Regions from separate parts of the Streptosporangium sp. NPDC005286 genome, predicted to be linked through region 2. Evidence: riboswitches for the same ligand, from Rfam matches in the RefSeq annotation. Region 2 holds a riboswitch; the other holds the start of a gene.
What was found. A riboswitch is a leader RNA that binds a small molecule or an ion and turns the genes downstream of it on or off. The one in region 2 is predicted to bind S-adenosylmethionine.

Region 1: another riboswitch for S-adenosylmethionine. It lies ahead of ABZU75_RS29330 (FAD/NAD(P)-binding protein); the one in region 2 lies ahead of ABZU75_RS34515 (aminotransferase class V-fold PLP-dependent enzyme).

The regions. Positions count from the first base shown of each region.
Region 1 covers NZ_JBEXGU010000098.1:8,052-13,205, reverse strand. Annotated here, with positions in the region: gene ABZU75_RS29335 (ABC transporter substrate-binding protein) at 1-1,486, opposite strand, end outside; gene ABZU75_RS29330 (FAD/NAD(P)-binding protein) at 1,555-3,312, opposite strand; SAM riboswitch class IV at 3,438-3,550, opposite strand; gene ABZU75_RS29325 (DUF402 domain-containing protein) at 3,603-4,124, shown strand; gene ABZU75_RS29320 (enoyl-CoA hydratase-related protein) at 4,140-4,913, opposite strand; gene ABZU75_RS29315 (ABC transporter ATP-binding protein) at 4,989-5,154, opposite strand, start outside.
Region 2 covers NZ_JBEXGU010000135.1:526-5,679, forward strand. Annotated here, with positions in the region: partial or broken gene ABZU75_RS34505 (cytochrome P450) at 1-643, opposite strand, end outside; gene ABZU75_RS34510 (TerC family protein) at 793-1,536, opposite strand; SAM riboswitch class IV at 1,744-1,859, shown strand; gene ABZU75_RS34515 (aminotransferase class V-fold PLP-dependent enzyme) at 1,996-3,252, shown strand; gene ABZU75_RS34520 (NADH-quinone oxidoreductase subunit D) at 3,270-4,451, shown strand; gene ABZU75_RS34525 (acyltransferase) at 4,511-5,154, shown strand, end outside.

The sequences.
Region 1 (5,154 bases), on a different contig from region 2:
CGTAGAGCTCCTTGCGCTCGGCGAGGTCGGAGGCCGCCGACGCGTCGGCGAGCAGCCTGTCCAGCTCCGCGCTCTCGAACCTGGTGCGGTTGATCGCGGCGCCCTTCGGCAGGATCAGGTTGAGCGCCGCCCCGGCGTCGGTGTCGCCGCGCGAGTTCTCGAAGATCTCGTACTCGTTCTCGTCGGCCGCCTTCTGCGCGGTGCCCTGGTCCACGAGCTTGACCTGGAAGTCGATGCCGGCGCTCTGCTTGACCGCCGCCTGGACGGCCTGGGCGAGGATGTCACGGCGGTCGCGGACGAACGGCGCGGCGCTGACCGTGCGGACCGTCAGCCGCTTGCCGTCCTTGACCCGGTAGCCCTCGGCGTCACGTCCGTTCCAGCCGGCCTCGTCGAGCAGCTTGTTGGCCCGTGCCGGGTCGTTGCCGAAGGTGTTCTCCAGCGAGGGGTCGTAGAACTGCGGGCTGCCCTGGCCGATGACACTCCAGGCCCGCTTGGCGGTGCCCTGGTAGACAGAGTTGAGCACGGCGTCCACGTCGACGGCGTCACGGAACGCCTCGCGGACCCGCTTGTCGTCGAACGGGGGGCGGGAGACGTTGAAGTAGTAGGAGAACGCGCTGCCGGAGTTGAGGCTGGTCTCCAGCTTCAACTCCGGGTTGCCCTTGATGAGGCCGATCTCGGTGGCGGGCACGCCCTCGATCACCTGTACCTGCCCGGAGGTGAGCGCGCCGACCCGCACCGCCGCCTCGGGCAGGAAGCGGTAGGTGACCTCGGCCAGGTGTGCCGGCCCCTGGTGGGCGGCGCCGGCGGGCGGCCAGTTGTAGTTCGGGTTGCGCCGGTAGTGGACCTCCTGGCCGGGGGTGAACCGGTCGAGGATGAACGGCCCGGTGCCGACCACGTCGACGCCGCCCGCCTTGAGGTCCTTGGCGTTCTTCAGCGACTTCGGGGAGACCTGGCCGGCGAGCGGGGAGGAGAGGAAGTCCAGGAACAGTCCGTCCGGGGCCTTCAGCGTGACCTTCAGGGTGTACGGGGCGCTCACCTCGGCGTGGTCGAAGTTGCGCAGCTGGATGGCGCTGACCGCGGCGTTGTAGCCGGGCGAGACGAGCTGGTCGAGGTTGGCCTTCACCGAGGCGGCGTCGAACCGCTCACCGTCGTGGAAGGTCACGTCGTCACGGAGCTCGAAGGTGTAGGTCAGACCGTCCTTGGAAACCTGCCAGGAGGTGGCCAGCCACGGCAGGAAATCACCGTTCCCGCCTCGGGCGATCAACGCGTCGAACTGGTTGTGGACCAGGAGGCGCGCCTTGTTCTGGCCCCACTGGTGCGGGTTGAAGGTGATCGGCTGCGTCTCCACCGCCCACACGAGCGATCCTCCGTCGCCGCCGGTGCCGCCCTTCGCGCCGGCCGCCGTGGTCGGGGTCCCGCTCTCGGCTCCGCAGGCCGCGAGCGCCAGCACCCCGGCGAGCGTCAGAGCGCCCCATCGCAACTTCACGTTCTTCTCCTTGTGCTGTGGTGCGTCGTGCTCGTTCGGGACCGGGTCCATGCGATCTGTCGCGGGGTTCACGCGACGTGCCGCCTTATCTGGGTGCCGACGGCCTCGGACAGGACGATCCGGGCGAGGGCGTCGGCGTGGCGGAAGAGCGGGGCGTTGCGGCGGGGCCTGGCGAAACCGCCGGTGACCTGGCCGCCGACGACCCAGGGGCCGAAGGCGAACCTGCGCGAGTGCGGGGTGCCGGACCTGTCGACCAGGCGGCGGTCCGCGGCCCGCACGTTCACCAGCCCCGACTTCTCGTCGAGCTCGCCCCGGTCGCGGAGCGCGCCGATGAGCGGGTCGGTGGCCCGGCTCACGCTGGGCGCGGGCAGCCTGGCCTCGACGAGGGTCGTGGCCGTCACGCCGCCGGGCACGGTGGGGCTCTGTGCCCGCCAGCGCCCTTCGTGGTGGTCGACCTTGAGGCCGGCGCCGAGGAAGGTGACCACCCCTGCCTTGGCCAGGGCGCGCAGCTCCGCAAGCCGGGGTCCCGGCGGGCCGCTGGCGAGGTAGCTGAAGAACCCGTGAAACCACGGATCGGAGATGCCCAGCTCGGCCAGGATCCCGTAGACGGAGAGCAGCCCGAGGATCAGGGCGTGGTCGGCGCTGTGCGCCGGGTCGGCGCGCCGTTCCAGGTCGACCGCGAGGTAGCCGTGCATCCACTTCTGCAGCCCCGCCCGGTCACCGAACCTGATGCCCTCCAACGGCCGGTCGAGCCGGTCGAAGTCGAGCCGGTCCAGGTGCCGGGGCACGGCCGTACGGATCAGCTTGCGCATGCCCGGGCTGCGCCACTCCTGGTCGGCGAACGCCTCCGCGAACGCCGCCCAGTCCAGCCTGGCGCGCTTGGGGTGGGCGGTGATGAGCTCGTGGTAGTACGCGAAGGCGAGCTCCTTGGCGACCAGCGGCCACACGTCCCGGCGGAAGTTCCACGGGCCCTCGCCCAGCGCCTCGCGGGTGAGGAAGCGCGGAACCGGCGGGCTTGCGCCCCTGAAGGGGTAGCCGGTCTTGGAGTGGTACGGCACGCCGCGCCGCGATCCCACGTGCAGGAGGGGCTCCCGCCCGCCGGGCAGGTAGACCAGCTCCCCGTCGTACTCGCGGACGAACCGGCCGCCCCGGCCCGAGGTGAGCAGCACCATCAGGTCGACGAAGGCCAGCCCCATCCCCCGCACGATCACCGGCTCTCCGGCGGGGATGCCGTCCAGGTCGAGGTCGGCCGCGTATCCGGTGGGCAGGTAACGCAGCCCGCCGCGCGCGGCCAGGTCGGCCAGCGCCCGCTCCTCCCCGCTCGGGGTCACGTCGCCGTGTCCCTGGGCCAGGATCACCGCGTCGACCTCGATCGTCCGGCCGTCCTCCAGCCGTACCGCCTGGCCGCCGGGGATGTCGGCGAGATCGACGGCGCGGACCGGGTGCACGTGCACCCGGACCCCGCGCGGGGCGGTCGCCACCGCGTGCCTGAAGACATGGGAGAGGTAGCCGTTCTGGGCCGGGCGGGAGGCGAAGGCGCCGGGGTCCCCGCCGAGCCACTCGGCCAGCGTGGGGCCTGGACGGATCGGCCCCTCGCAGCGCACCGACTCGTCGGTGAAGAGCGTCACGTCGGCGGCGGCGGAGTTCATCCAGAGCAGCTCGGGCTGGTCACGGCGCCAGACGCGGCCGCCCCCCGGCGGGTGGGGGTCGATCACGTGGACGTCGAGCGAGGGCCAGCCGAGCAGGTCGGCGGCGTTGGCGCAGATGCGCTCCACCAGGCAGGTGCCCGTCGGGCCGGCGCCGACGACGGCGATCGAGGCGCTCATACGGCGGCTCTACGGTGCGGCCGGTAGTGGCCGTGGGTGTCGGGGTCGACGGGGCTCGCGCAGTTCAGTGTGCTGGTCTTCGACATGTGGCACTCCCGGACATGTCTCGGTGACCCCGGTGAGGGGGTCCGCGCTTGCGGCACGCCGACCGTGCCGCCAGGTCTCCCCCGGGGGCACCCCGCCGCGGTGCGAGGGTTGCCGGTCAGCCAGCCGGGGCTTCGCACTGACACTCTTAACCTATTTAGAAGGTAGGAAATACATAGATCTCTGTCAAGGCTTAATGTTGGGGAATGTCCTATGAGATGGTGAAGGTGGTCTACCGCAAATACGACGGATCACTGCACTGGAACCACAGCGGCCTCCTGCTCGGCGAGGACGAACACGGGGTGTGGACCGGCTGCGCGGCCAACTCCGTCGGCCGCAAGGGCCACGGGCCCGAGGTGGCCTCCCCGCACGCCTTCGTGATGCTCTTCCCCCGCGACGCCTGGTGGACCGCCGCCTTCAACTCCGCCCCGCACAAGCACGAGATCTACTGCGACATCTCCACCGTGCCACGGTGGAGCGACGGCGAGGTCACCATGGTCGACCTCGACCTCGACGTGATCCGGACGCGCCGGAGCCCGGTGAAGGGCCGCACCAGCCGGGTCTTCCTGGACGACGAGGACGAGTTCGAGGAGCACCGGGTCAGGTACGCCTACCCGCCCGAGGTCGTCCGGAGCGCCCGTGCCTCGGCCGCCTGGCTGATGGAGGCCGTCACCGCCCGCACGGCCCCCTTCGACGCCGCCCCGCGCTGGCTCACCCTGGTCAGCTGAGATGCGCCGAAGTGACTAAAGCGGCGGGAAGCCGGGGGTGCGGCGCTCGACGAAGCTGGCGACGCCCTCGGCGAAGTCCGGCCGGGTGAAGGAGTCGACCATCAGGCGCGCCGCGGCCGACTCCGACGCCTCCAGGGTTCGCTGCCAGTCGCCCCAGATCTGACGCTTGATCACGGCCATCGAGGCCGGAGAGCTGTACGTCGCCAGCTCGTGGGCGTAGGCCAGGGTCTCCTCGATCAGCCGCTCTCCCGGCACCGCCCGGTTGGCCAGGCCCAGCTCGCAGGCCTCGGCACCGGTGAAGGTGCGCCCGGAGAGCAGCAGGTCCATGGCCCTGGCCTGCCCGGCCAGGCGGGGCAGGATCCACGACAGGCCGTACTCGGCGACCAGGCCGCGCCGGGCGAAGGCGGTGGTCCACTTGGCCTCGGCGGCGGTGAAGACCAGGTCGCAGACCAGGGCGTGGACCATGCCGAGCCCGGCACAGGCACCGTTGACCGCGGCGATGATCGGCTTGCGGATCGTGGTCGGGAAGGTGTTGGGACGCCGGTCGGGCTCCCCCGCGTACGAGCCGTCCCGGATGGCGGTGAGCGTCTGGAAGTCCGCCCCGGCGCAGAAGCCCCTTCCCGCCCCGGTGACCACGATCACCCGGACCTCGGGGTTCTTCTCCGCCTCGGCCAGCTGGTCGAAGTAGCGGCGGCCCATCTCGTCGGTCCAGGCATTGAGCCGGTCCGGCCGGTTGAACGTCAGCGTCAGCACGCCCCGCTCGATCGACGGCAGCACCAGGTCGACCATCGTCTCTCCCTCCCGGAAGCCCTTGGGGCGCTCCCGTACAGGAGCTCCCCGCCCGGAGAGCTACAGAATATCGTTCTACACCTTTTCCCTCCCCGGTGTCAGCATGTGCGAGCGGACCAGGTCCTCGACGCCTGCCCGCAGGCCCAGGAAGAGGGAGGTCCGCTTGACGGCGAGGGCCCGGTAGGCGGGCAGGTCGATCGGGACCTCGGCGGCGACCCTGCCGGGCCCGCAGGCGAAGACG
Region 2 (5,154 bases):
CGCTGATCAGGTCGTCGCCGGGGTTCGCCCGGCGGGCGCGGGCCAGCTCGACGAGGTAGGCGGAGAACTCCTCGGCCGCGCGTACCGCGGTGTGCTGGGCCTCGACGGAGGGGTTCAGCTCGTACATCCCGCAGATGTCGGCGGACCAGGGGCGCAGCAGGTGCCGGTCGGCCTCGGGCACGCCGAGCATCTCCGCGATCACGGTCACCGGGAGCGGCTCGGCGACCTCGGAGATCAGGTCTCCACCGCCGCGCTCGACGAAACGGTCCACCAGTCCCCCGGCGATCTCGGCGACCTTGGGGCGGAGCGCCTCGACCATGCGCGGGGTGAACGCCTTGGAGACCAGGCGCCGGAGCCGGGTGTGCACCGGCGGCTCGACGTCGAGCATCCCGGCCCTGACCACCCGCCAGAACGGGTCCTGGAACTCGGGGTCGTCGGGCCTGCCGAACTCGGCGTGGGTCGCCACGTGCAGGTAGGAGCGGCCGAGCCGACGGTCGCGCAGCAGCGCGTTGACGTCGGCGTGCCGGGCGACCAGCCACTGGCCGGTCGGTTCAAAGAAGCTGACCGGCCGCTGCCGCCTCAGCTCGTCGTAGACGTCGTACGGATGGGCGACGAATTCCGGATTCCAGGGATCAAAGCGCACACGGACATCGTAATGTCGCCCCATGCGTCAATTGCCTGTTCCGCCCCCTGGAGCTGGGCAGACGGATGCCCGGTGGCCCCACGACGGGTGAGAGCGCCATCGCCTGAGGCTGAGCCGTCTGCCGACGCTCGACAGCCCGCCACAGGCCGCTACACCTCGGTCGGGCTGCCCGACTTCTCGGGCTGGGCCGTCTTGGTGCGCAGCCGGATGTTCAGCAGCTCCACGATGAGCGAGAAGGCCATCGCGAAGTAGATGTAGCCCTTGGAGATGTGCTGCCCGAGGCCCTCGGCGATCAGCACGACGCCGATCAGCACCAGGAACGACAGGGCGAGCATCTTGATGCTCGGGTGCTTGTCCACGAAGCGGCTGATCGGGCCCGAGGCGAAGAGCATCACCAGGACCGAGACGATCACGGCCGCGACCATGACACCGAGCTGGTCGACCATGCCGACCGCGGTGATGACCGAGTCGAGGGAGAAGATGATGTCCAGCAGCATGATCTGGGCGATCACCGAGCCGAAGGAGGCCGCGGCCTTGGCGCTGCCGTGCCCGGTCTTGCCCTCGATGCTGTCGTGCATCTCGATGACGCTCTTGCCCAGCAGGAAGAGACCACCGGCGAGCAGGATGAGATCCCGTCCCGAGATCGGCTGACCGAGGACCTCGAAGAGCGGCGATGTGAGTTTCACCACCCACGCCAGCGCCAGCAGCAGCGCCAACCGGCTGACGAGGGCCGCGAGGAGGCCCAGCCTGCGCGCCTTGTCGCGCTGCTCGGGCGGGAGCTTTCCGGCCAGGATCGAGATGAAGATGATGTTGTCGATGCCTAGCACGATCTCCAGGGCGACGAGGGTGATGAACCCTATCCAGATCTCCGGGTTGGTCATCCAGTCCAACATCTGAGCCTCCAGCTCGCCCTACTTGATCACTACCGGCACAACGAGATCCGTCGTTCGGCGTTATTCAGCCACTACCAGGACAAACATCACCCGCCGCCAGGCGCCACCCGGCTCACTGCCCAGACGAACGGGACTCCTCATGAGTTCCCGAACATGAGAGACAGCACTTGCGAATTCCCGCCAGACGTCGGTTATAGTTCCCCCGTAGGTCATGAGTGCCAGTGACAAGCCCCGGCTCGCTGGCCGGCAACCCTCGCGTCCGCGGCGGGGTGCCCCGGGTGAGGACCTGGTCCGGCACGAGGTGTGCCGGGCAAGCGCGGGCTCCAGGCACCTATGCCATGGGTTGGGGTCCGATGACCTCGAAGGAGCCCTGGCGTGTCCGCACTGACGATCCTCACCGCCACAGCCGCCGACGCAGCCGACGCGGCCACCCCCACGACCGCCCTCGGGACCACCCCGGTGACCGTCCCCGCGACCCGTACGTCCGGCGACCGGCCGATCCCCGCCGTGCTCGGCTCCGACCTGGAGGTTCCGGTCAGGGGCGGCAGGCTCGTCCGCTACGCCAACCTCGACTACGCCGCGAGCGCCCCCTGTCTGGAGCCGGTGAGCGCCGCCGTCGCCGCCGCGCTCCCGGCGTACTCCAGCGTCCACCGAGGCGCCGGGTACGCGTCCCAGCTGACCACGGCCCGCTACGAGCAGGCCAGGCAGACGGTACGCGCCTTCGTCGGTGCCCGTCCCGACGACTCGGTGATCTTCACCAGGAACACCACGGACGCGACCAACCTGCTGGCCCGCAGCCTGCCCGAGGGCACCACCGCCGTGGTCTTCGAAACCGAGCACCACGCCTCGCTGCTGCCCTGGGAGCGCGCCCTGCGGCTGCCGGCCCCCGCCTTCCCCGGCGAGGCGGTCCGCGCCGCAGACGAGGCCCTGGCCTCGGTCGAAGGCCCCAAGCTGCTGGTCGTGACCGCCGCCTCCAACGTCACCGGGGAGCTCTGGCCGATCGCCGCGCTGGCCCACATCGCCCACCGCCACGGCGCCCGCGTCCTCGTCGACGCCGCGCAGCTCGTCCCGCACCGCCGCCTCAACCTGACCGCGCTCGACCTGGACTACGTGGTCTTCTCCGGCCACAAGCTCTACGCCCCGTTCGGCACCGGCGCGCTGATCGGCCGTTCCGACTGGCTGGCCGACGCCGAGCCGTACCTGCGGGGCGGCGGGGCGGTGAAGGCGGTGAACGACGACGAGACCGAGTGGCACGACGACCCCGAGGCCCGCCACGAGGCCGGAACCCCGAACGTTCTGGGCGCCATCGCGCTGGCCGCGGCCTGCGACGCCCTGACCGCCACCGGCTGGACCCCGCTGGTCCGCGAGGAGGAGCGCCTCCTCGACCGGCTGCGCGCGGGCCTCGCCTCCGTCCCCGGCGTGCAGGAGCTGTCCCTGTGGGGGCCCGACCATCCGCGCGTCGGCATCGTCTCCTTCGTGGTGGACGGCCGCACCGCCCGCGAGGTCGCCGAGGCCCTGGCCGGCGACTACGGCATCGGCGTCCGGGACGGCAAGTTCTGCGCCCACCCCTTCGTACGGCACCTGCTGGACGCCAAGGACGGCGGCTGCGACGACCCCACCGCCTCCGCGGTGCGCGCCTCCATCGGCATCGGCACCACCTCCGAGCACGTCGACCGGCTGATCACCGCACTGCGGGATCTTGCCTCGCGCGGCTGACGTGACAGCATAGGCATATGAACGAGCCTCGCCGTGAGCTGAGCGTGGGGATGGGAGCGGGTGCCGCCGCCGTGCGGGAAGCGCGCGGCAAGGAGCTCGCGACCGAGGACATGATCCTCAACATCGGGCCGCAGCATCCGTCCACGCATGGCGTGCTGCGGCTGCGGCTTACCCTGGACGGGGAGCGGATCAGCTCGGCCGAGCCGATCGTGGGCTACATGCACCGAGGCGCGGAGAAGCTGTTCGAGGTGCGTGACTACCGGCAGATCATCATGCTGGCCAACCGGCACGACTGGCTGTCCGCGTTCGCCAACGAGCTGGGCGTCGTCCTCGCGGTGGAGCGGATGCTCGGCATGGAGGTGCCGGTCAGGGCGGTCTGGACACGCACGCTGATGGCCGAGCTCAACCGGGTGCTCAGCCACCTGATGTTCCTCGGCTCCTACCCGCTGGAACTCGGCGCGATCACCCCGGTGTTCTACGCGTTCCGGGAGCGCGAGACCCTCCAGGCCGTGATGGAGGAGATCGCCGGCGGGCGGATGCACTACATGTTCAACCGGGTCGGCGGCCTGAAGGAGGAGCTGCCCGAGGGGTGGCTGGGCCGGGTCGCGACGGCCGTGGCCGACGTGCGGCGACGGCTGCCGGACATCGAGAACCTGATCGCCGGAAACGAGATCTTCCTCGCCCGTACCCGCGGGGTGGGCGTGCTGGACCGCGAGACGGTCATGCAGTACGGCGTGAGCGGCCCGATCGCCCGCGCCTCCGGCGTCGACCTCGACCTGCGCAGGGACGAGCCCTACCTCGCCTACGGCGAGCTGCCGGTGAAGGTGGTCACCCGCTCCGCCGGAGACTGCCACGCCAGGTTCGAGGTGCTGCTGGAGCAGGTGAAGGTCTCCCTGGACCTGGCGGACGCCTGCGTGCGGCGGCTCCGCGAACTGCCCCAGGGGCCGATCAACCAGCGCCTGCCCAAGGTGCTGAAGGTCCCCGAGGGCCACACCTACGCCTGGACGGAGAACCCGCTCGGCCTCAACGGCTACTATCTGGTCTCGCGCGGGGAGAAGACACCGTGGCGGATGAAGCTCCGGTCCGCCTCCTTCAACAACGTCCAGGTGCTGCGCGAGATGCTCCCCGGCAACCTGGTCTCCGACATGGTCGCCATCCTGGGCTCGATGTTCTTCGTCGTCGGCGACATCGACAAGTGAGGCACGGTCAGCAGCACATGATCGAACCCGGCGGGGACCAGGAGAAGGCGACTCCCCCGATGACACCCGCGTCCCCCGCCGATCACGGCGGCCCTCCGACCGGCGACAGGCCACCGCGGGACCGGTACGTCGACTGGTTGCGCGCGTTCAGCCTGCTCGTCGTGGTGCTCTGGCACTGGGCCTTCACGATCCTCCAGTGGGGGCCGAACGGCCCCTCGCCGACGAGCCCGCTGGGCTTCACCTCGGGGCTGTGGATCTTTACCTGGCTGCTGCAGGTGTTGCCGCTCTTCTTCTACGTGGGCGGGTACGTCCACCTACTGTCCTGGAACCGCGCCCGCGAGCGCGGGATGGGCATCGGCACCTTCGTGTGGCGGCGCATCCGCGGCCTCGCGATCCCGACGCTGGCGCTGGCCGGAACCTGGATCGTGCTGGGCGCGGTCGTGACGTGGGCGTTCGGGATCAAGTGGATGGACCGGGTGGTCCTGCTCGTCATCAGCCCGCTCTGGTTCATCGGCGTCTACCTCATGCTGATCGCCCTGCTCCCGGTCGCGCTCTGGCTGCACCGGCGCTTCGACGTGCTGATCCTGATCTGGCTGGCCGGGGCCGCGCTCGTCGTCGACGTGCTGCGACTGCGCTACGGGTACGAGGCCGTGGGCTGGCTCAACATGATCATTGTCTGGGGGCTGGCCCACCAGGCCGGGTT